2 regions of the Clostridium sp. CM027 genome follow, and region 1 is predicted to be linked to the other one. Evidence: a T-box and tRNA genes for the amino acid it is inferred to sense, from the RefSeq annotation. Region 1 holds a T-box; the other holds one or more tRNA genes.

The links. The T-box of region 1 lies ahead of tyrS (tyrosine--tRNA ligase). A T-box ahead of a tRNA ligase gene usually reads a tRNA of that ligase, here a tRNA-Tyr.
Region 2: it has a tRNA-Tyr gene. The T-box ahead of tyrS (tyrosine--tRNA ligase) is inferred to sense a tRNA for this amino acid. The anticodon was not compared.

Annotation. Positions count from the first base shown of each region.
Region 1 is NZ_CP077725.1:3,382,478-3,394,376, forward strand. It holds gene KTC92_RS16055 (ECF transporter S component) at 222-764, shown strand; gene KTC92_RS16060 (endospore germination permease) at 996-2,075, opposite strand; gene KTC92_RS16065 (spore germination protein) at 2,205-3,611, shown strand; gene KTC92_RS16070 (Ger(x)C family spore germination protein) at 3,604-4,719, shown strand; gene KTC92_RS16075 (helix-turn-helix domain-containing protein) at 4,828-5,973, shown strand; gene KTC92_RS16080 (ATP-binding protein) at 6,091-6,501, shown strand; T-box leader at 6,690-6,905, shown strand; gene tyrS (tyrosine--tRNA ligase) at 7,115-8,335, shown strand; gene KTC92_RS16090 (metallophosphoesterase) at 8,644-9,333, shown strand; gene KTC92_RS16095 (GTP pyrophosphokinase family protein) at 9,387-10,178, shown strand; gene leuS (leucine--tRNA ligase) at 10,266-11,899, opposite strand, start outside.
Region 2 is NZ_CP077725.1:2,348,417-2,360,315, forward strand. It holds gene KTC92_RS11095 (ATP-dependent RecD-like DNA helicase) at 1-1,706, opposite strand, end outside; gene metK (methionine adenosyltransferase) at 1,913-3,088, opposite strand; SAM riboswitch class I at 3,174-3,276, opposite strand; tRNA gene KTC92_RS11105 (tRNA-Tyr) at 3,379-3,463, opposite strand; tRNA gene KTC92_RS11110 (tRNA-Thr) at 3,469-3,543, opposite strand; tRNA gene KTC92_RS11115 (tRNA-Val) at 3,576-3,651, opposite strand; tRNA gene KTC92_RS11120 (tRNA-Tyr) at 3,694-3,778, opposite strand; tRNA gene KTC92_RS11125 (tRNA-Thr) at 3,784-3,858, opposite strand; gene yyaC (spore protease YyaC) at 4,216-4,770, shown strand; gene KTC92_RS11135 (rod shape-determining protein) at 4,896-5,930, opposite strand; gene spoIIID (sporulation transcriptional regulator SpoIIID) at 6,057-6,311, opposite strand; gene KTC92_RS11145 (M23 family metallopeptidase) at 6,431-7,210, opposite strand; gene spoIID (stage II sporulation protein D) at 7,448-8,491, opposite strand; gene murA (UDP-N-acetylglucosamine 1-carboxyvinyltransferase) at 8,817-10,082, opposite strand; gene KTC92_RS11160 (YwmB family TATA-box binding protein) at 10,109-10,828, opposite strand; gene KTC92_RS11165 (F0F1 ATP synthase subunit epsilon) at 11,122-11,520, opposite strand; gene atpD (F0F1 ATP synthase subunit beta) at 11,566-11,899, opposite strand, start outside.

The sequences.
Region 1 (11,899 bases):
TCTACTAAAGTAGCGTTATCTACTAAAGTAGAGTTATCTACTAAAGTAGAGTTATCTACTAAAGTGGCTTATATATAGTATTTATTATTTTAGCAAAGTATATGCAATATATTTGTGGAAAAGTGTATGCATACATTTGAAAAGATGATAAATGTTGTATATAATGATGTTAGAAAGACGCTTAAGGATATATTAAAGATTTAATTTTAGGGGGGATAAACATGGAAAATAGAATATCACCAATTAAAACTATTGACATAGTACAAATTAGTCTAATGGCGGCGATTACGTTTATAGCTGCTTCGGTTATACATATACCTACTTTTATGGGTGTACTTCATTTAGGAGATAGTATGATTTTTTTATCAGCTATATTATTTGGAAGAAAAAAAGCAGCAATATCCTCTGCTGTTGGTATGTGTTTATTTGATTTATTAAATGGATATACCATGTGGGCACCATTTACACTCATTATTAAAGGTACAATGGGGTATATTGCTGGAACAATTGCCTATAGAAAAAATTATAATGGAAATAAATTTTCAAATAATATCTTTGCTTTTGTTGTAGCAGGGATTTGGATGATTGCGATGTATTATTTAGGGGGAGCTATTATACTAACATTTATTTCTAAGGAATTTGCACTTAAACAAGCCTTAATTATTTCTTTAAAGGACATACCTACTAATGTTTTTCAAGTAGTAGGAGGTATTGCTTTAGCATTACCTTTAATAACAGCTTTAAAAAGCAAAATTAGTAGATAATATAAGATATTTTATGCGCAAAAAAAAGTATATATTACGTATAATGTATTGAAGCAAGCTTTAGAACTTCCTATTTTAGTTTTAATTAAAATGCGTTAAGAAAAACATATGCTTGAGCGCTAGCGAATTTATATCTTGCGATAGCGAGTTTATGTTTTGCAGCAGATTAATTAAAAATAAAATTAGTAGTACTTAGCGAAGTGAATGCATTAATAGTAATATATACTTTTTTTAGTTTCTAGCGCTTTTTTTACTTTTAAAGTAAAATACAGTGAAAATTATTGTTGGTATTAACATAAAGCCTATTACAGAAAAATAGACGTAAAGATTTAAAAATTTATATAATAATACTACTTTAGCGGAAATGAAATAGGAGATTATGAATACAAATAAAGTAATAATGTATATCCAATATTTATTAGAGAAGGAAAGCTTTTTTAATAAAATCATGATAGCGGTTAGCTCTAATACATATTTTATAAACCAGCCGCCTACCATTTGAAGCATTACATAAAACTCCCCTCCTTCTATAAACCCGAAATAATCAACTAACTGAGTTTGTATGAGTTTAGGATAGTTAATCTCCAAGGCTCTAACTACGCCAAAGGTACTTAAAACGCCTATGTTTGCGAAAATCTCCATTTGTATTACTATTAATATTGCAATAACGCAATGTTTTGTGATTTTTGACTTATTAGTTACCCTAGACAAAAATGGGATACAAACAGCTATACTACCGTAACATCCAAGGGCCTTTATTATAGATAAAATAAAAGAGGGAGTGACGCCATCCGCCATTATAGGAAGTAGGTGACTAAACTTTTTATATTTAGCTGTAAGAATTGCTAGGTTTATCCCGGCTATCATAGTAAGACAAATAACTAAAATAGTAACTATAGTTATCGCTCTAGTACCCTTCTTTGTAATATAAACGGCGGGTATTATTATAAACAAGAGAAAAAACCAAGGAGGAGTATCTGAAAGCAGATTTAGATGCAAGGCATTTGATTCTACAGAGCAACTCTCTATTAAGCTGACAATTAAAGTTATGATAAATAAAATTAAAAAGATGTCTCCCATGGTTTTACCTAAGGCTTTATGGTATATTTTGTCCATATCATAGCAATTGCATTTTTTACAAACAAAAATCAAATAAATAAAATAAAATAATAAAATAATAGAAGCAATAGTGACGGAAATCCAGGAATCTCTACCTCCATTTATAATGAATACATTGGGGTAAGTTTTCATTGCTACAATGCAGGTTCCCCAAATTATGAACATTAAATGTTTTGTATTTAGCTTATCCATTTTTTTTCTTGTCTCCTCCTTGTTTTGATTCTAAATTGCATTGTAATAAAATTTGCAATATAGTTGTATTATTTCCCAATTTGAGAATATTAAACTTAAATATTACAAATAATAAGTTGGGTGATTAAAATGGAAAAAATAAATATAGATTATATTAAAGAAAAATTAAAAAATAGCTACGATATCAAATATAGAGAGATAGAGACTGATATGGGAATAATATTCGGCGTATTTATTGATGATTTATGTGATTCTAAATTTATTAGTGAATATATATTTAACCCTCTAATACAACATAAAATTACAACTGTAGATTTAGAGTATATAAAAAAAGAAGTATTACCAGCTAATAGCATTGGAGATATTAATAGTAATAAGGAGGCTATAGATCACATTTTATCTGGAGACTTGGTGCTTATATTTTCTTTTGCAAATAAATCAATTTATTGTGAGGCCAAGGGATATGTGAGGCGGAGTGTGGGAGAGCCTTCTACAGAAAATGTAATTAAAGGACCAAGGGAAGGATTCACGGAGGCTTTTGTAGATAATGTATCAATGATTAGGCGTAAAATAAAAAATTCGGATTTGAAATTTGAACCGATAATTTTAGGGAGTAAATCTAATACGGTAGCCGTAATATGCTACATAGAAGGTGTGGCCCCGAAGAAACTTGTTGATTATATAAGGAAAAAGGTGACCAATATAAAATTAGAGTTTATCTTAGACACAAATTACATTGAGGAAGAATTAAAAAATAAGAACACAGCTTTTGACACAATAGGCACTACCGAAAAACCAGATGTGGCAGCGTCAAAGCTTTTAGAAGGGAAAGTGGCAATAATCGTAGATGGAACACCCTTTGTAATTACTGCACCGTATTTTTTTGTGGATAATTTTCAAACACCAGATGATTATTATTCTAATAGGTATTTTACTAATATATCAAGACTTATAAGGGTGTTTAGTTTTTTCTCAGCTACCTTATTGTCAGGGGTATATTTGGCGATTACTACTTTTCACTTTTCGCTTATTCCAGAGGTGATTGCTGTAAAACTCTCAGTCGCTAGAGCAGGAGTACCTCTGCCTACGGTTATAGAACTACTACTAATGACTTTTTTCTTTGAATTACTTAGAGAGGCAGGAATAAGATTGCCACAACTCATAGGCCAGGCAATGAGCATTGTTGGAGCTTTAATTTTAGGCGATGCTGCAGTGGGAGCAGGTTTAGCATCACAAAGCACTGTAGTAATTGTGGCACTTTCATCTATTTCTTCTTTTTTAGTGCCAAAGCTTTATGGCGCTCTATCTATATGGAATATAATTATTATTGTGTTTTCGTCAGTGCTTGGGTTACCAGGATTTTACATTGGATTTTTTATTTTTATCTCACATATGGCGGGACTAGAGAGTTGTGGATATCCATATTTATTCCCTTTAGGTACACTAGAAAGCTTTAAATTTAAGGATATATTATATAGAAAAGATCTTAGCAAGATATCAAATAGTATTTTTGATAGGGATGATTATAATGAATAAGTATAAAAAAACATTAGTAATAATATGTATAATAATGAATTGTTTTACTATGACATCATGTTTTAGTTATAAGGATATTAATAAGGTTTTATTTATTTCTGCATTAGTAATAGATGCAGATAATACCGGTAATCCTATATTATATGCTGAAGCTTTTAAGGGAGTAAGAGGAACATCACCTCAAGGAGCGGATCAAAGAATCTTATTTAAAGCAACAGGAAAAACAATGTTTGAAGCTGTCAGAAATATGAATGCTACTTCTAGTTATAAATTAAACTATACACAGAATAGTGCCATAATATTTACTCAAAAGGCTGCAGAATTCGGTGTTGATAATTTCATAGATTTTATGGATCGTGATCAAGAATTTCTTATAAGACCGTATATTACAGTATATCAAGGAGATCCACAGGAACTTATGAAGCTAAATATGCCTGAAGATAAATATATTGGATCATTTGTAGTGCAACTTATAGAAAATATTGGAGCATCTTCAAGGGCTGTAAAACTAAGTTTAAATGAGTTTTACAATCAAAGAAAAATTGGAGATAAAGTAAATGTAGTACCCATAATAGATATCCCAAAAGATAGTTTAGAGGGGACTTTAGAAGTAAATGGCGGAGCTGTAATTAAAGACGATAAAATGGTTGGCGTATTACAAAGAGATGAAGGGTTAGGCTTTAACTTTTTAATGAACACTATTTTAGGTGGTACTTTAGAAACAACTAATCCCTGTGATACTAATAAATTTATTACTTTAGAAATATTAAAAAGTAAAACTAAGACAGAAATCAGTTATGATAATAATATTGTTCATTTGAAAAAGAAAATTAAAGTTAAGGTGGATTTAGCAGAAGCTCAAAAAGAAATTACACTTACAAAAGAAAATATCAGTAAAATTGAGGAGCAGTCAGAAGAAAATATTTTGAAAGCCTGCAATAATATGTTTGCAAAATATAAGGCATTAAATATGGATATTTTTGATATAACGGAGCAATTTCATGCAAAATATCCAAAGATAAAAAATGATGATATTATTAAAAAAACTGAGCTAAAAGTTGAAGTTGAAGTGAAAATAATGAACACAGGGGTTGTTAAAAACTTCTAATAAAAAGGCGGTGGTATTCCATCGTCTTTTGTTGTAAGGTATAATACTTGGAAACATTGCACTACTATAAGCATAATATATCATTATAGCGCGGTTGGAGTGAAATATATGGATAGCAAAAAAATTAGCATATTGTTAAAGAGGGATGAGGGTACAAAATTAGATTTCAAGCAAAGAATTGATATATTAATAGAAAGTGGGAAAAGAGAATTAGCTAAAGATATATGTGCTATAGCCAACTCCCGTGGAGGAAGAGGATACCTTGTTATTGGAGTAGAGGATAAAACGAAAAAAATCATAGGTATTAAGGTATGTGACTTTAAAGAAGAACAGTTACAACAAATTATAAGTTCAAGATGTGAACCGCCTATTCCAGTATCGCTAGATTTCGTAACATTTCAAAGCAAAAATTTGGCGATTATAACTATATATGATGGTGGTCAAAGGCCCTATCAATTAAGGGAGAATGGTGCATTTTACATTAGGAGAGGTTCCACAACAGATACTATGAGAAAAGAAGAATTAATTTCTTGTTTACAAGAAAATCTAAGTCTCAATATCGAAACTATACCTATTGTAAATAGTGGTATTAGTAGTTTAGATTTTAATATAATTAATAAATACTTTTTAAATAAGGGCATTTTAGTAAATGATAACAGTAGATTAGGATTTATGGACAATGCAGGAATAACTTTTATTGAAAGAGATTATAATAAGAGGGTAGTAACACTAGGGGGATTATTGGTATTTTCTTCAATTAACAGTATCTATTTACCGCATAATATGATAAAGATAGTAAATAAGGTAAACGATAACTTTGATGAGGTTATAATTGTGCAAGGGAATTTATTAGATATGCTAGATAGGACAGAAGAATTTTTTAAAAATATATTTCCAGTAAATTATCCTATTGCTGCAGTGTATGAGGCTGTAAAAAACGCAATACTTTATAGAGATTATACTATATTTTATAAGGAAATTGAAATAGTGGTAAGCTATAACAGTGTAAGCGTATTTAGTCCAGGTAACCTATTATTTTCAACTGAAATTAATACCCATAATTATTTAAAAAGGAATATGTGGATATATGATAAGTTAATAGCATTAGATGATAGAAAAAGATTTATAAAATCAGGAAGAGGATTTGCACGAATGAAAAAAGATTTTTCAAAATATGGTAAGGTAATATTTGTAGATTCAAAAGATGATAATACTTTTAAGGTGATTTTCCCAGGGATTAAGAACTTTATTTAAAACTATAATATTGTGAACATATTACGAATAATATATAATATGTATAAAAATATTGTGTACGAGTAGACCTATTTAATAATTATCTGGTTATATTAGATAAAATAGGAGGCGTTTAACATGATTCATGTATTTTGTGGTAAAAAGGGTTCAGGTAAAACTAAAGCTCTAATTAAATTAGCCAACCAGTCCGTTGATAAAGTTAAAGGAAACATAGTATATATTGATGATGATACTAAAGCTACGTTGCAATTAGGTACAAAAATGAGACTTGTAGCAATAAATGAGTTCAATTTAAAAAGTCATGATGATTTTTATGGATTTTTGTGCGGTATGCTTTCTAGAGATTATGATATTGATACCATCTTTGTTGATGGTGTATTTAATATTATTGATGATAAACTTGAGCATACGGCACAATTGTTTTCTAAAATGGATATTTTAGCTAATAAGTATAACTTGGAATTTTATGTGAATATAGGTTGCGAATGCTTAAATCCACCACAATTTTTAAAGAATTATATCACATAAAGAGATAGAATATTATTTACGTGAATGTAAGGCAGGGTTTTCAGCCCTGCTTTTATTGTATATGGAGAAAATAGTTGAAAATAAACGTAAATAGTATATATAGGGTTTTAATCAGTTATAACGAGCAAATATATCATTTGATATATTATAAATACACATATATAATTAATAACATGAATAATTATATCTAAAAGGCTATGAAAGAAAAAAGTAACTGTAGGAATTATTAAGAGAGCTAGTGGTAGGTGTGAACTAGTTAAGGAATATAGTGAAATACATTCTGGAGCTTTAAGCTGAAATAAGCTTTTAAAAAGTAAGCTGAGACGGGTTAACCTTACGTTATAAGGAATGAGCGGATTGTTAAATCAATTTGGGTGGTACCACGGAATTTTTTCGTCCCTTTCTTAGGAGGCGTTTTTTTTATTTCAAAAAATAACACAGTATTAAATCATTACCTGCGGTGCTCGCAGCTTCGCAGAAGATAAGTATATCGACTTCAAAAGGAGACTTAGGTTTCAACTGAACTTTTCTCTTTGTTATACTTTGGGATGCCATAGTATAGAAGAGGAAGACTTTCATTTTGAAATGTCGTTAAAATAAGGAGGAATAAATTATGGAAAATGTATATGATACGCTTTTAGAGAGAGGGTATATAAAACAACTTACTCACGAGGATGAAATGAAGAAAATATTAGGACAGGAAAAGGTAACATTTTATATAGGATATGACCCAACAGCGGATAGCCTACATATTGGACATTTCATTACTATGATGTTTATGGCACATATGCAAAGAGCAGGGCATAGACCCATAGCCTTAGTTGGTGGTGGAACTACAATGATTGGTGATCCATCTGGTAAAACAGATATGAGGAAAATGCTTTCAAAAGAAGAAATTGATCATAATATATCTTGCATAAAATCACAGCTGTCAAAACTTATAGATTTTAGTGATGGTAAAGCAATCCTTGAAAACAATGCAAACTGGCTTTTAAATTTAAATTACGTAGATTTTATAAGAGATATAGGAGTACATTTTTCAGTAAATAAGATGTTAGCTGCTGAATGTTTTAAACAGAGATTAGAAAAAGGTTTATCTTTTTTTGAATTTAACTATATGCTTATGCAAGGATATGACTTTTTAATGTTAAATAAAAAATATGGATGTACTATGGAATTAGGTGGAGATGACCAATGGTCTAACATAATTGCTGGTATAGAACTAATAAGAAAAAAAGAGAGTAAGGCTTCTTATGGAATGACTTGCACATTACTTACAAATAGCGAAGGAATTAAAATGGGTAAAACTGTAAATGGAGCTCTGTGGCTTGATGCAGATAAAACATCTCCTTATGATTTTTACCAATATTTTAGAAATATTGGAGATTTAGATGTAGAAAAATGCTTATCGTTACTTACTTTTGTACCAATGGATGAAGTTAGGCGTTTAAGTGCTTTAAAAGATGAAAAAATCAATGAAGCTAAAAAAGTTTTAGCTTTCGAGGTTACAAAACTTATTCATGGAGAAGAAGAAGCTGTAAAAGCTCAGACCGCAGCAGAAGCATTATTTGGTGGTGGAACTAATATGAGTAGCGTACCTAAAGTATCTATACCGTGCGACATGAAGAATGCGGGATTGATGGATATATTGGTGTACACTAAAGTGGTGCCATCAAAAGCAGAAGCTAGAAGATTAATTGAGCAGGGCGGATTAACTATTAATGATAAAAGGATTGAAGATAAGAATGCAACACTTTTAGAAGAAAATTTTAAAGATGGTTGTGTACTTATTAAAAAAGGAAAGAAAAAATACTATTCTTTAACTATAGAATAGCAATTATTTAAAAAGGGCGAAGTTGAAATTAATATTTTAACTTTGCTTTTTTCTTTTAGTGGTAAAAAGCTTTTAGTAAAATATCTTTTGAAGCTGGAGAAGGGTTAAAGGCAAGTTGGGGAGAATTTTTTAGTGATAGAAGTTTTAATACAATCAATATAAAGGTATAATAGCATAGAGACATTAAAAAAATGACTAAGGTTAAACTTTGAGCACTAATGAGTGTAGCAATAGCTAAGGTTATTGCTTATGTAACGGATATAGATAATTAATGGAAAAAAACTAAACGATTAATAAGGAGGTATATTATGGCGTTGTGGGCAATATCTGATCTTCATTTATCTATAAATTCAGATAAACCCATGGATATATTTGGAGATAAATGGAGTAATCATAATGAAAAAATTAAAGAAAATTGGCTTAGCAAAGTTTCAGCGGATGATACTGTACTAATTGCAGGGGATATTTCATGGTCCATGAATATTTCTGAGGGTGTGGAAGATTTAGAATGGATTCATGAGCTTCCAGGTAAAAAAATACTTATAAAAGGAAATCATGACTATTGGTGGAGTGGTATCACGAAGCTTAATGCTCTCTACGCGGATATGGATTTTATCCAAAACAACTTTTTTAACTACAAAGATTTTGCTATATGCGGAACACGGGGATGGAATTGCCCAGGAAATACAAGATTTACAACTCATGATGAAAAAATTTATAATAGAGAGTTAATAAGGCTTCGAATTTCACTCGATGAGGCAGTGAAAAAGGGTTATAATAAATTTATTGTAATGCTTCATTATCCACCTACTAATGATAAGTTTGAGGAGACTGAACTTATAAGAATAGTAAAAGAATATAATGTATGCAAGGTAATATATGGTCATTTACATGGACCATCTTTAAATAGGCTATATGAAGGAAATATAGAAGGCGTAGAATATATAGTTACTTCTTGTGATTATCTAAACTTCGATCCTTTAAAAATATTAGAATAGTATCAAAAGTTAATACAATGTGGATATGAAATTTTATGTAAAGGACTGAGTATATGGCAATAAGAGAGTGGAAAAGATTTTTAATTCCTTATGAACAGGGTGTAGAAGAGTTAAAAGTAAAATTTAAAAGTATAAGAAGAGAATATAGACGAAAAAATGAGTATTCACCTATAGAGTTTGTTACCGGGAGGGTTAAAGAAATATCTAGTATTCTTGAGAAAGCTAATAAATTCGGTATCCCTCTGGATAGAATTGAATATGAAATGGAAGATATTGCAGGTATAAGGATAATGTGTCAGTTTGTAGATGATATTGATAAAGTGGTGAATCTAATTCGTGAAAGACGTGATATGCAGATGGTTTATGAAAAAGACTATGTTGCAAATGTAAAAGGTAGTGGATATAGAAGCTATCATATGATTATAAAGTATCCTGTAAACTTAGCTGATGGTCAAACCGAAATACTAGCAGAATTTCAAATTAGAACCTTAGCAATGAATTTTTGGGCTACAGTAGAGCATTCTCTAAATTATAAATATAAGCATGATATACCAGAGAATATAAGGGCAAAACTTAAAAATGCTGCAGATGCTGCTTTTCAATTAGATGAACAGATGCTAGAAATTAAAGATGAAATTAAAGATGCACAAAAATTGTTTGAGGTAAAATCTAATTTGGTGTCGGATATAATGAATAATATACTTGTGCTTTCGTCGCTTGGAAAGTCAACGGATGCAGCTAGGTATAGAGAACAATTAAATAAGCTAATAGAAGAAGGAGAAGTTTATGAAATTAGTAGCTTACTTCGCGCAACTCAAAAAACATTAGATATGTATAGAGTTTAAATTGAAAAGGAGAGTAGAAATTAAAAATTTCTACTCTCCTTTTATAATAATTCGAATTTAAACTGTAAAAACTATATGTAGTTCTTACTAAGAAGCTACTATATTAACTAGTCGTCCTTTAATTATAATAACCTTACGAACAGTTTTACCTTCTAGGGTAGCGATTACTGTTTCATCTTTAAGAGAAATTTCCTTTATACTTTCTTCATCTAAATCTTGAGATACAGTTATTCTGGATTTAATTTTACCATTGATTTGAATAGCTAGCTCTACTTCATCTTTTATAAGAGCAAACTCATCAAATTTAGGCCAAATTTGATTAAATACAGAGTAACCCATACCCAAGCTTTCCCACTTCTCTTCTGCAAAGTGAGGAGCAAAGGGAGCTAAAATCTTAAGGTAATCCACAAGCACTTCTTTTAAAAATTTACTATTTATATTGTCTACATTAAAATATTTTAATATAGCATTTGTAAGCTCCATAAGTCTTGCAATAGCGGTATTAAATTGAAGTTTTTCTGTATCTTCGGTAACACCTTTTATTGCGAAATGTCTCCAGTAGTTTAATTCTTTTTCTTCTATTCCTAGAGAGTCTTTGTTATTAAGGTCTTTTGACATAATGCAGATTCCAGTGTCGATTGCTCTTTCAATTCTATCAACAAATTTTCCAATGGCTTTTATACCATCATCACTCCAAGCTCCACCATCAATATAACCGAAACCAAACATTAGGTACATCCTAAATACATCTGCGCCAAACTCTTTTATGTACATGTCTGGAGAAATAGTATTTCCTTTTGATTTACTCATTTTCACTCCGTCTGGTCCTAAAATTAAACCTTGGTGAGTAAGAGATAAGAATGGTTCATCAAAGTCTAAATATCCCATATCACGAAGAGCCTTGGTTATAAATCTTGAATATAGTAAGTGACCACATGCATGTTCAGGTCCGCCTACATATTTGTCTACAGGAAGCATTTTGTTTACTAACTCTTTATCAAAAGCTTTTTCATTGTTTTTGTTATCTACATACCTAAATTGGTAGAAAGAAGAACAAACGAATGTATCCAAAGTATCAGCTTCTCTATGAGCTGCGCCGCCACAAACTGGGCAAGGGACATTCATAAAATCCTCGCATTTAGCAAGTGGTGATTCTCCGTCTGGTGCAAATTCTACGTTGTACGGCAGTTCTACAGGAAGTTGATCCTCAGGTACAGGAACAGCCCCACATTTTTCGCAGTGAATTATTGGAATAGGAGCGCCCCAATATCTTTGTCTTGAAACTAACCAATCACGAAGTCTAAAGTTTACTTTTTCACAGCCGAGACTTATACTTTCTAATTTTTTTACAATTGCTTTTTTTCCGTCGATGGTAGATAAACCATCAAATTCTTGACTGTTTACCATTTTTCCATGTTCAGTATAAGGGAGATTTTCGCCCTCTCCATTTACACTTTTAAAACCAATAATTACTCTTTCAATAGGCAATTTGTATTTAGTAGCAAATGCGAAGTCTCTATCATCATGAGCAGGAACAGCCATTACTGCACCAGTTCCATAAGTGTTTAGAACATAGTCAGCTACCCAAATTGGAACCTCGCGTCCATTAATAGGATTAATAGCATAAGAACCAGTAAATACACCTGTTTTATCTCTTGTAATAGATTGTCTTTCTATATCAGTTTGTTTTCTAGCATCATATTTATAAGATTCAACAGCAT
Region 2 (11,899 bases), 1.0 Mb from region 1:
AATATTTGCTGAAGCTTTCCATTTAGATTTTCTATACCCAATATCCCTTTTCTCATAGGAGAGAGTATTTGAATGTTCTTCATCTTATCCCACTCTTTGTTAAATTTTGGCAATCTGGTATTAATTAAAGCAATTATACTGTCCAAGATTTTCTCCGGCTCATTATTCTCAATAAAATAAAAATCTTTATCCTTTTTATTCAAAATAGGCATCTCGCCATTGTTAATTTTATGAGCATTCACAATAATCATACTTTCTTGTGCTTGCCTAAAAATCTCCTTAAGCTTAACTACTTTAACACATTTACTGTCAATAATATCTCTTAGTACATTACCCGGTCCGACAGATGGCAATTGGTCAACATCACCAACAATTATAAGTCGAGTTCCTACGCTGATAGCTTTTAATAAACTATTCATAAGCATTATGTCTATCATAGATGCTTCATCAATAATTAGCACATCACAATCTAAAGGCGATTCCTCACTTCTAGAGAACTGCGACCCATCATCTCTGCCTACTCCAAGTTCTAATAACCTATGTATGGTTTTGGCTTCGCGACCAGTAGCCTCTGTCATTCTTTTGGCAGCCCTTCCGGTGGGCGCAGCCATATAAACTTTCATTCCTGCTTCTTCAAATACCTCTATAATGCAATTAATTATAGTAGTTTTGCCAGTACCTGGACCTCCCGTTATTATTTCAATACTATTTTCTGCAGCACCACAAATAGCAGTCTTTTGAGACGTTGCAAATTTTATGTTTTTTTCTTCTTCGAAGTCATTAATCTTTTCTTCTATGTCTATTTCTAATTCGTCATACTTTTCTATAGATAAGGTTATAATTTTTTTAGTAATAGCTAATTCACAGTAATAGAACGGCATAGTGAAAACACAGTCTTCTTCATCAATATTTTCGACTTTCAATTTTCCCTGCAATACATTATCATAAACATTTTTTTCAATTTCTTCAGCCGTAACCCCAAGAATATTTTTAGATTCTTGGTATAATTTGTTTAACGGCATATAAGTATTTCCCATAGCGCAAAATTCATTTACCACATAATTAATTCCACTTTGTATTCTGAAAGGCGACTCTTTGTCAATGCCTAAACTTTGTGCTATCTTATCTGCAATTTTAAATCCTACTCCAGAAATGGTTTCAGTTAACACATAAGGATTATCCTGTACTACCTTTATAGAGTCTCCTCCATATTTTTTATAAATTTTCACACATTGGTTAGGTGTTACTCCATATGTTTGAAGAAATATCATTATATTTTTAACTTCTCGTTGCTTAGAATATGATTCAAAAATTAATTGAATCTTTTTTTGTCCTACACCATCAATCTCTTTTAATCTTTCAATTTCATTATCTAATATATTCATGGTGTTTTCACCAAAGTGCTGTACAATTTTTTTAGCAGTTATTGGTCCAATTCCTTGAATAACTCCTGAAGCTAAATATTTTTCTATACCTTCAAGTGAACTAGGTATTATTTCCTCACATTGTATTATTCTAAATTGCTTGCCAAATTGAGGATGAGTAACCCACTCCCCCGTTAATTTCAGGTTCTGCCCTTCACTTATATATGGCACAATGCCTACCACAGTTATCTGCTTTTTATTATCATTCAAATGAGCAATTATATATCCATTTTCTTCATTATGAAATACTACATCTTCGATTATCCCTTGTATTTCCGGCATAAAATCTCTCCTATTTATAAATTCATATAATAACATTAATAATAATATTATTAGCAATAATATTATTATTAATGTTATTATATCATATGTATTTTACATCTCTTATGTTCAGTATACCCCTATCTTAGGTTTTATCAAAATACTACTTAATAATCACATGCACTAAAAAGGGATAACAATTAATAATTGTTATCCCTTTTTTTATATTATACGTACTTTTTTATTTCATCAACCTTGTTTAGTTTTTCCCATGAAAGATCTAAATCAATTCTTCCAAAATGTCCATAGGCAGCTACTTGTTTATAAACAGGTCTTCTTAGTTCTAATTCTCTTATAATTACAGCTGGCCTTAAATCAAATACTTTTTCAACTATTTGAACTATTTTATCATCGTCAATTTTTCCTGTTCCGAAAGTTTCGACCTCTATAGATACCGGTTTAGCTACACCTATAGCATAAGCTAACTGAATTTCCAATTTATCTGAAACTCCTGCAGCAACTAAATTTTTAGCAACCCATCTTGCAGCATATGCAGCGGATCTATCAACTTTTGTTGCATCCTTTCCTGAGAATGCTCCACCTCCATGTCTTCCATATCCACCATAAGTATCTACTATTATTTTTCTTCCTGTTAAACCAGAGTCTCCTTGCGGTCCTCCAATTACAAATCTGCCTGTAGGATTTATATAATATTTAGTATTTTCATCTAATAATCCACTTGGAACTACAGGTTTTATTACATGCTCTTTTAAATCATTTTCAATTTGATCATGAGTTGCTTCTTCTGCATGTTGAGTTGAAATAACAATAGTATCTATTCTTACTGGCTTATTATCTTCATACTCTACAGTAACTTGAGTCTTTCCGTCCGGTCTTAAGTAATCTAATGTGCCATTTTTTCTTACTTCGCTTAACTTTCTTGCTAATCTGTGAGCCATAGCAATTGGTAGTGGCATGTATTCTGGTGTCTCATTAGTTGCAAATCCAAACATCATGCCTTGATCACCAGCACCTATTGCGTCAACCTTATCAATCTCGCCTGCTTTAGATTCTAATGCCTCATCTACTCCCATAGCTATATCTGTTGATTGTTCATTAATAGACGTAAGTACAGCGCATGTGCTAGCATCAAACCCGTATTTTGCTCTAGTATATCCTATGCCTTCAATGGTATTCCTAACAACCTTAGGAACATCTACATAACAACTAGTTGTTATCTCTCCCATTACTAAAACCATTCCTGTAGTAACCGCTGTTTCACAAGCAACCCTAGCATAAGGATCTTGCTCTAAAATAGCATCAAGTACAGCATCTGAAATTTGGTCACAAATTTTGTCTGGATGTCCTTCTGTAACGGATTCTGATGTAAATAATCTTTTCATTATAATTCTCCCTTCTATTCTCTAAAATTTCCCTATAAAAAAATAAAACCTCTTCCAAATATAAGAAGAGGTGATTTAATCATCTCCCTTATCTTGCAGATTATAACTGCAGGAATTGGCACCATGGTGCATTGCACCGGTTGCCGGGTTTCATAGGGCCTTTTTCCCTCCACCTCTCTTGATAAGAGTTATCAATTATTAACTTTTAATTATAATACCATATGCATTCTATGGTGTCAACAGAATCTAAACCCTGTAAAAAATAAAAAAAGACATCTATAGATGTCTTTTGGTGGAGGAGGACGGATTCGAACCATCGAAACATTACGTAACAGATTTACAGTCTGCCCCCTTTGGCCACTCGGGAACTCCTCCATATGTGGAGCTGGCAATAGGAATTGAACCTACAACCTGCTGATTACAAGTCAGCTGCTCTACCGTTGAGCCATGCCAGCATGCATTTTATTCTATTTTAAAAAGATTATTATGGTGGGAACAACAGGGTTCGAACCTGTGACCCTCTGCTTGTAAGGCAGATGCTCTCCCAGCTGAGCTATGCTCCCATAATTTATTGTAAACCATAATTTATTGTAAACCATTATAAATGGTGGAGGAGGACGGATTCGAACCATCGAAACATTACGTAACAGATTTACAGTCTGCCCCCTTTGGCCACTCGGGAACTCCTCCACTTATGGAGCTGGCAATAGGAATTGAACCTACAACCTGCTGATTACAAGTCAGCTGCTCTACCGTTGAGCCATGCCAGCATATTATGTTTTATCATTTTGCCGTTTTACCGTTTTACCGTGTCGACAAGAATTATTATACAACTTTAATTAATTAATTTCAAGTCTATTATCCTTTAATAAACGACTTCTTCTCTCCATAACTATACTATTCGCATATTTGCTTAATATTAAGCATTGATACAACTTACTATTTGCACAAATAATTTATTATATTTTTTATTTGGTTTTCCTTCATATAGTTAATATACTTATATATCATTTTTTAATTAATCATTTTTTTATTCTTTATTATAATAATACACGGGATTTATTCATATAAATTATTCATAGGAAACTAATAATTTTTCCCCAGCGCAATACAAGGAGGTATATTTCTTGAGTAAAGCTAAAACCCATTATAAAGATCCTTTAGCATACTATACACTTTCTAATTTTCTAAAAGACTATATTGACAAAAATACTTTAGTTGTTTGCATAGGTACCGATAGATGTATAGGCGATTGTCTAGGTCCTTTAGTTGGTACACTTTTAAAAAATAGTTCCTTTCCATTACCTGTATATGGCACTATAGATAATCCAATTCATGCCTTAAACATAGATAGTAAATTATCTAAAATAAATGCATTGCACCCAAATTGTACTATAATAGGTGTAGATGCTTGTTTAGGAGACATTTCAAATATTGGAGAACTCCAAGCTAGAAATTATCCAATTCATCCTGGCAAAGGTGTAGGGAAAACCCTTCCTAAGGTAGGCACTCTTTCATTAATAGGTATAGTAGATTCAAGTGATGATAGTGAATTATTTACAAATAGAAACATAAGATTGAGCTTGGTAATGGATATTGCTAATGTTTTAAGCAGATCCCTCTTGCATTCATACTATTTGCACTCCCTTACCAATGAAGAAAATAATTTGAGCCCTGTTTAACATGCTTTAATTAGTTTTAAATAATTATCCACAATTTAAACTTACAAATCTTATATAATATAAAAATAAGCAATGCAATTAAACTAATAATTGTATTGCTTATTTTTATAGCTTGCTTATACTTTTTATTCTGTTAAGCATAATTCTCTTCCATTGAATGAATTATCTAACTTATCCATATAATCCAATACTTTACCTGTTCCGAGTGCTACGCATGAAATCGGATCCTCCGCTAGATATACCGGAACTTTAGTAACCTCTTGTATGAGCTTACCTAAGCCTTTTAACAATGCACCTCCACCAGTCATAACTATACCTTTATCAGCTATATCTGCTGAAAGCTCAGGTGGTGTTTTTTCTAATACGGAATGTGCACATCCTGCTATTAAATATACCGCCTCTTTTAAAGCTTCTCTCATTTCTTCTGATGATACTTCTAAATTCTTAGGAAGACCTGTAATTAAATCTCTCCCTCTTATCTCCATGCTTGTCTTTTCTTCTTGTTTATAAGCACAACCTATGTTGATTTTTAAATCCTCTGCAGTCCTCTCACCAATCATTAATTTATGTTTTTTTCTGATATATTTTATAATCTCTTCATCAAACTTATCACCAGCTACTTTAACTGATTCACGTACAACCATGCCTCCTAAAGAAATAACTGCAATATCAGTCGTGCCTCCACCAATGTCAATAACCATATTACCACTTGCTCTAGTAATATCGAGTCCCGCTCCGATTGCCGCTGCTAGTGGTTCTTCTATAAGTTGAACTTTCTTAGCTCCGGCATTTCTACCTGCATCTTCTACCGCTCTTCTTTCTACTTCCGTTGCTTCGCAAGGTACACATATTACAACTTTTGGAGAAGATAGCCTTCTTTTCCCACAAGCCTTCTTGATAAAATGATTTAACATTTTTTCAGTTATGTCATAATCCGAAATAACACCGTCCCTCATAGGGCGTATTGCCACAATATTGCCTGGTGTCCTTCCTATCATTTGCCTAGCTTCTTCTCCTACTGCCAATACCTTATTATTATTTCTATCTATGGCAACAACAGAAGGTTCTTTTAATATAACACCTTTTCCTTTAATATATACAAGCACTGTAGATGTACCCAAATCTATTCCCATATCTGTACCCATTCTAAAAAAAAACATTTCAAAACCACTCCTGCTCTTTAGTATATTCAATATTTAAATTACACTAAACTCTATTCTATAAAGCTATAAGAAAACCCTCTTTTAATTTTAAAATTTTTTTATAGTTTTTAGCTTCGAATGTTTTTATCCTTGTGCTTCTTTATATTTCAATTTAGTTGCTCTTCCGCCTCTTATATGCCGCTCAGCTTTATTTATATCCAAAATTGTTTTTGCATCGCTGGCAATTTGAGGATTTATTGTGGGTAATCTTTCCGTCATATCCTTGTGTATAGTACTCTTGCTAACGCCAAACACTTTGGCAGTTCTTCTTATTGTAGATTTTGACTCGATAATGTACTTAGCAACTTCTAGTACTCGATCTTCAATATAGTCTTTCAAGTGTTGCCTCCTTAACCCTTATATATTTATAAATATGCATTATCTTGCTTTTAAATTCCATTCCAATTAGTCATCTTCTAATATATTTTTAAAAAATGGCTAATTGAGATGGTTATTGGTTATTTCTTAGTTTCTGCAGGTTGATATTTCTCATATTTTACATATTTAGCAGGATCAACATTCTTATTACTCTGCAGAACTTCAAAGTGTAAGTGAGATCCATATTCTTCCTTAAATGAATTTAAACTAGTGTTTCCCACTGTACCAATTTGCTGTTTTTTAGTTACTTTATCGCCTTTTTTTACTAATATTTTTTCATCTAGATTAGTACTGTTAGTAATAAATCCATTTTGATGATCAATCTTAACCATCTTACCTTTTTGGCCATTAACGTCAGTACCAACTTCTTTAACTATTCCATCCATAACCGCTACAACTGGCTCCCCTATTTTTGCTTGAATGTCAATACCTAAATTTGTCCTATAGCTTCCATCAGTCTTCCACACTACTGAATCAATATCTTTTGAATATGCCCTTGCTAGTAATCCATTTGCTACGGGATTTTCAAATTTAGCATTAACTGATTTAGATACTGCTGATGCCGCTTTTCCTGTTGTAACCTTTTTGATATCTGGTACCGCTTTAAGCGCTTCAGCCTTAGCTTTCTTTTCTTCTTTTACTTGAAGAGCACCCTCATATTCTTTTTGTTGCGCTTTTATAACATCTCCTGCATTTGCTTGTTGTTTTTGTAATGCTTCTTGCTTGCTTGAAAGCTTCTTATTATTATTTGCTGTTATAGACGCCACTGAAGCTACTATACATAAACAAACAAATAAAATTACATAGAATCCTTCCTTCTTAAAAAAATTTAATGTCTTATTGTTTTCATTCTTATTCATACAAACACCTCCATTTGTATTTTTGTCCATATTTTATTAAAACATACATATTTCCTAAAATTTATTTAAGTTAATCTACATTTTAATAATATTTATATTTTATAGTTTAAAACATATTTTAAATTTTAAATTATTCACCCTTAGTTTTGCTTAAATCATCTTCAAGTTTATTTTTATAAAAAGCAAAGCTGATTATCCATTTTTTATATAGGATAACCAGCTTATGTGTATTTTTTTTCATTTGGATATAACAGTCCCTTGATAATAATGAGTTAATATTTCAATATAGGTTTTCCCATCTTTCGCCATCGCATCCGCACCCCATTGACTCATCCCTACACCATGACCATATCCGCTGCAATCTATTTCTATATTGTTTAAATTAAACTTCATTTCAAAATTCGATGATTTTAAACCGAGCATTGTTCTAAACTTACTGCCTGTCATGGTTATATTCCCTACCTTAATACTCTTAACACTCCCTGCCTCAGTCCTATCAATTACCGTTATTTGTTTCTTAATATTAGTTGAGGTTACCTTAGCATTATTATAGTTTTTATTTATAATTCGACTTAGATCTTTATACTTTAAAATTTTACTACTCTTAAAGCTTCCTGCTCTTTCTTCGCCTGGACTTTCTACACTCCTTAAATAAGGTATGCTATCGCTAAATACCTCTTCGGAATTTTCCGTTTTCCCACTGCTAGTTGCAAAATAATAAGGTTCCATTACTAAGTTGTTGTTATATGTTAAAACTTGTCCTAATGTTCCTTTAACCGCCATTTTAATCTTATTCCAATTTTTTTCACCAGAATTTCCCCATTCTTTTATACGCTCTTCTTTAGTCCTATAAACTTGACAGTGGACTGTATCGCATAAATCAGCTCCATTACCATTTTTACATGGGGTTCCACCCATTTCTGTGACATGAGCTAAAGCATAAGTCCTAGCCGCCACTGCTTGAGATTTTAAAGCTTCTATTCCAAAATCAGCTGGCATTTCCGCTGCAACAACTCCCGTAACATATTCTTCTAAACTAAGTTCTTTTATATTATTTTCTTTTGACATAAAAACTTTAACTTTAGTGATTTTGGCTAGTGAACCATATTTTATAATATTTTCATTGTCTTCTACCTTAATTGCAGAGTTTTTACCCTTATTTATACTTTTATTATTTCCTACCCCCACTATTAAAACAGAAGTAATAACTATAAATGCAATAAATGCAGTTATTAATAGAAGGATATTTTTTAAATGTACTGTAATAAAAACTCTTCTCATTTTTTTCTCCTCTCGTTATAAAACAACCTTTACCTTATACATATTAAATAACTATAAAAAATATTACTTTTTTCCATTGACTAAATCCCTGTAAAATAATAGTGCATACTATTATGCATTTATTAATAGAGATAACGGATAAAAAGATTTAGACCAGTTGTAACCAAAAGGCACCCAAAAATAATATACTAGTCATTGTGCTAGTTTATTATTTTTAGGTGCTTATTATAAAATAATTGGAATATAACACTTATATATTCCAACTATCCAAGTTTAAATTATAAGTGAACCGCCATATATTTTTATCGCTTATTGAATTTCCCTGTTATTTATGAGAACTCACTCTTTCTATGTCTGCTCCTAGTCCCTTTAATTTCTCCTCAATAGAAACATAGCCTCTATCAATATGATATATATCATTTATTGTAGTTGTGCCCTCTGCTGTAAGTCCTGCAAGTATTAATGCCGCTCCCGCTCTCAAATCTGTAGCTGTAACTTCTGAACCTGTAAACCTATCTATACCTTCTATTACGGCACTTCTACCATCTATTTTTATATTTGCTCCCATTCTCTTTAATTCTGTGGCATGCATAAATCTATTCTCAAAAATAGTTTCTGTAATTATACTCGTTCCTTTTACTGTACACAGTAAACTCATCATCTGAGCTTGCATATCTGTAGGGAACCCAGGGTATGGCATAGTTTTTATATCTATTGGGCTTAACTTTTTCCTACCATCAACTATTATGCTATTTTTATTAATTTCTATTCCTACTCCCATCTCTGTAAGTTTTGCTATTATTGGTTTTGAATGAATTTCATCAATACCATTAATTTTAAACAAGCTTTTCGTTATTGCAGCAGTTATCATAAATGTACCCGCCTCTATCCTGTCATATATCGGCTTATAAACAACTTCTTTAAAATCTTTAACGCCTAAAATTCTTATAGTGTCTGTTCCTTCTCCATATATTTTTGCTCCCATAGCCCTTAAGAACTTTGCTAGGTCTACAATTTCTGGTTCTTCTGCTGCATTTCCTATTATTGTTTCTCCCTCGGCTAGCGTTGCTGCCATCATTATATTTTCCGTTGCCCCAACTGACGGATAATCTAAATATATATTGCTGCCTATTAGTTTTTTTGCTTTTGCTTCCACATACCCGTGACCTACTGATACTTCTGCACCTAAAGCTGCTAATCCTTTTAAATGAAGATCGATAGGCCTAGTTCCAATATTGCATCCACCCGGCAGAGAAATTTTGAAGTTTCCAAATCTTCCAAGCATAGGACCCATTATTAAAAAAGATGCTCTCATTTTTCTAACTAATTCATCATTAGCTCCATTATTAAATAAATTAGTAGTATTAATTTTCACCATTTTAGTAATTTTATCTATATTAATATCTGCTTTAAGAGATTTTAATACATCACAAATTACAAATACATCTTCAAGCATAGGAGCATTTTCAATGGTACAACTATTACCGTTTAATATTGTTGCTGCAAGTATAGGAAGAACCGAATTTTTAGATGCACTTATATCCACTTCACCTTCTAATTTTTTCCCACCTTTTATAACTAATTTATTCATTTACTTCCTCCATTATATTGTTATTTTTAATAAGTTGTAATTATTTCAGGTGTACCAATGATAATGTATCTTCCAGATGAATAATTACATACAGCATAATTAAAATCGATTGACTTTTTATTGATTACCAGCTCATCGTATTTTTTAGTATATGCTATAGTACTTAGTCCATTATTTATACTCACAGTCTCAATATTGTAAGTCCCATGGGATTTCAAAACTTTTATTATCCTATTATTAACACCATAAATGTCTTCATTTTTAACACTTGAACTACTCTCTCCCATTTTCGCCTTTAGGTATTGAAAGTATTTGATGTTTTTGCCTCTATAGCCAATACTAGTGCTAACTTTATTTTTAAGAGATACTAGTCCATTTTCGTTACCTATCTTACTTATGTTTATCGTTATATCATTCTCATTTTTGTATTTTAATGCTTCTATATATCCTTCAACATTTTCACCAGAAAACTCTATACAATAAGAATTCTCATTTTCGGAAATGTTTAATTTTATTTTTCTGTTATTAAGTTCTAAAGACTTAACTAAATAGTCACAAAATTGTTTTGGTTCTTCTCCAGTTTTAAAGCATGTTTTCAATCCATACTCCACAGTTTTGCTTTTAGTTTGGAGTAATATTTCATCGAATAAATTAACTACCTCCTGTGCATTTGAGATTTTAACATTAATTTGTAAAATAATTAGACTTAATACTATACACAAAAGTGCGATACTTTTTCTTTTCATTTTAATCCCCCTACCCTTCAATTAAATTCTTGACCATAATTTATTTTTTTATTCTATAAATAATGGTTTTTTAATATTCATGTTATTAATAAAATCATCCCCCAGCACAAGTGTGAAGAGGGCTATTTGATTCATTATATAGGTAGGGTTATTTTAAAAATTGATATTTAGTATATATCCATTCTTTATATTATTAATATATAAAATTTTAGTGGAAATGTGCTAAAAAAAATCAAATGCCATTTTTTATCAAAAAAAAATGAAGATATATTAATATCCTCATTTTATAATCTCTATCCTTTTGTCTTGATTCTTTCAAGCGCTCTTAAAATAGCATTCTCTGTTCTTATAAAACCAATTCCATGCTTATGTCTCAATCTTTCTTCTGCTCTTTCTTTAGCCTGCCTTGCTCTTTCAACATCTATATTCTCTGGCCATTCACAGGCACTACATAACATTTCTACCTCACCTTGAATCACTCTTAAAACTCCCGTTGATGTAAAAGCTTTTAACTTTTTACCACTTACATCTGTAAATGTTGTCACCGTAGGTTTTAATGGAGATATCATAGGAACATGATTGGCAAAAATACCAAATCTGCCATCATCACTCTCCGTGTTCAAACTCAGTATTTCACCACTATAAAACTCCTTTTCCGGAGTAAGTATAGTAAGCTTTATATGATTTTCCATATAAATACACTTCCATTTCTATGCACATATTCTTAAAATACTTTATTAACCAGCCATAGTTTTCGCTTTTTCTACTGCCTCTTCTATAGATCCAACAAACATAAATGCCGCTTCAGGTAAGTCATCATGCTTTCCTTCAATGATTTCTTTAAATCCTCTTACCGTTTCTTTTACTGGTACAAATTTACCTTTCATTCCTGTAAATTGCTCCGCTACAGTAAATGGTTGAGATAAAAACCTTTGAACCTTTCGCGCTCTTAATACTACCATCTTATCCTCTTCAGATAATTCATCTATCCCTAATATTGCAATAATATCTTGAAGTTCTTTATATCTTTCAAGGATACGTCTAACTTTTATTGTAACATCATAGTGTTCC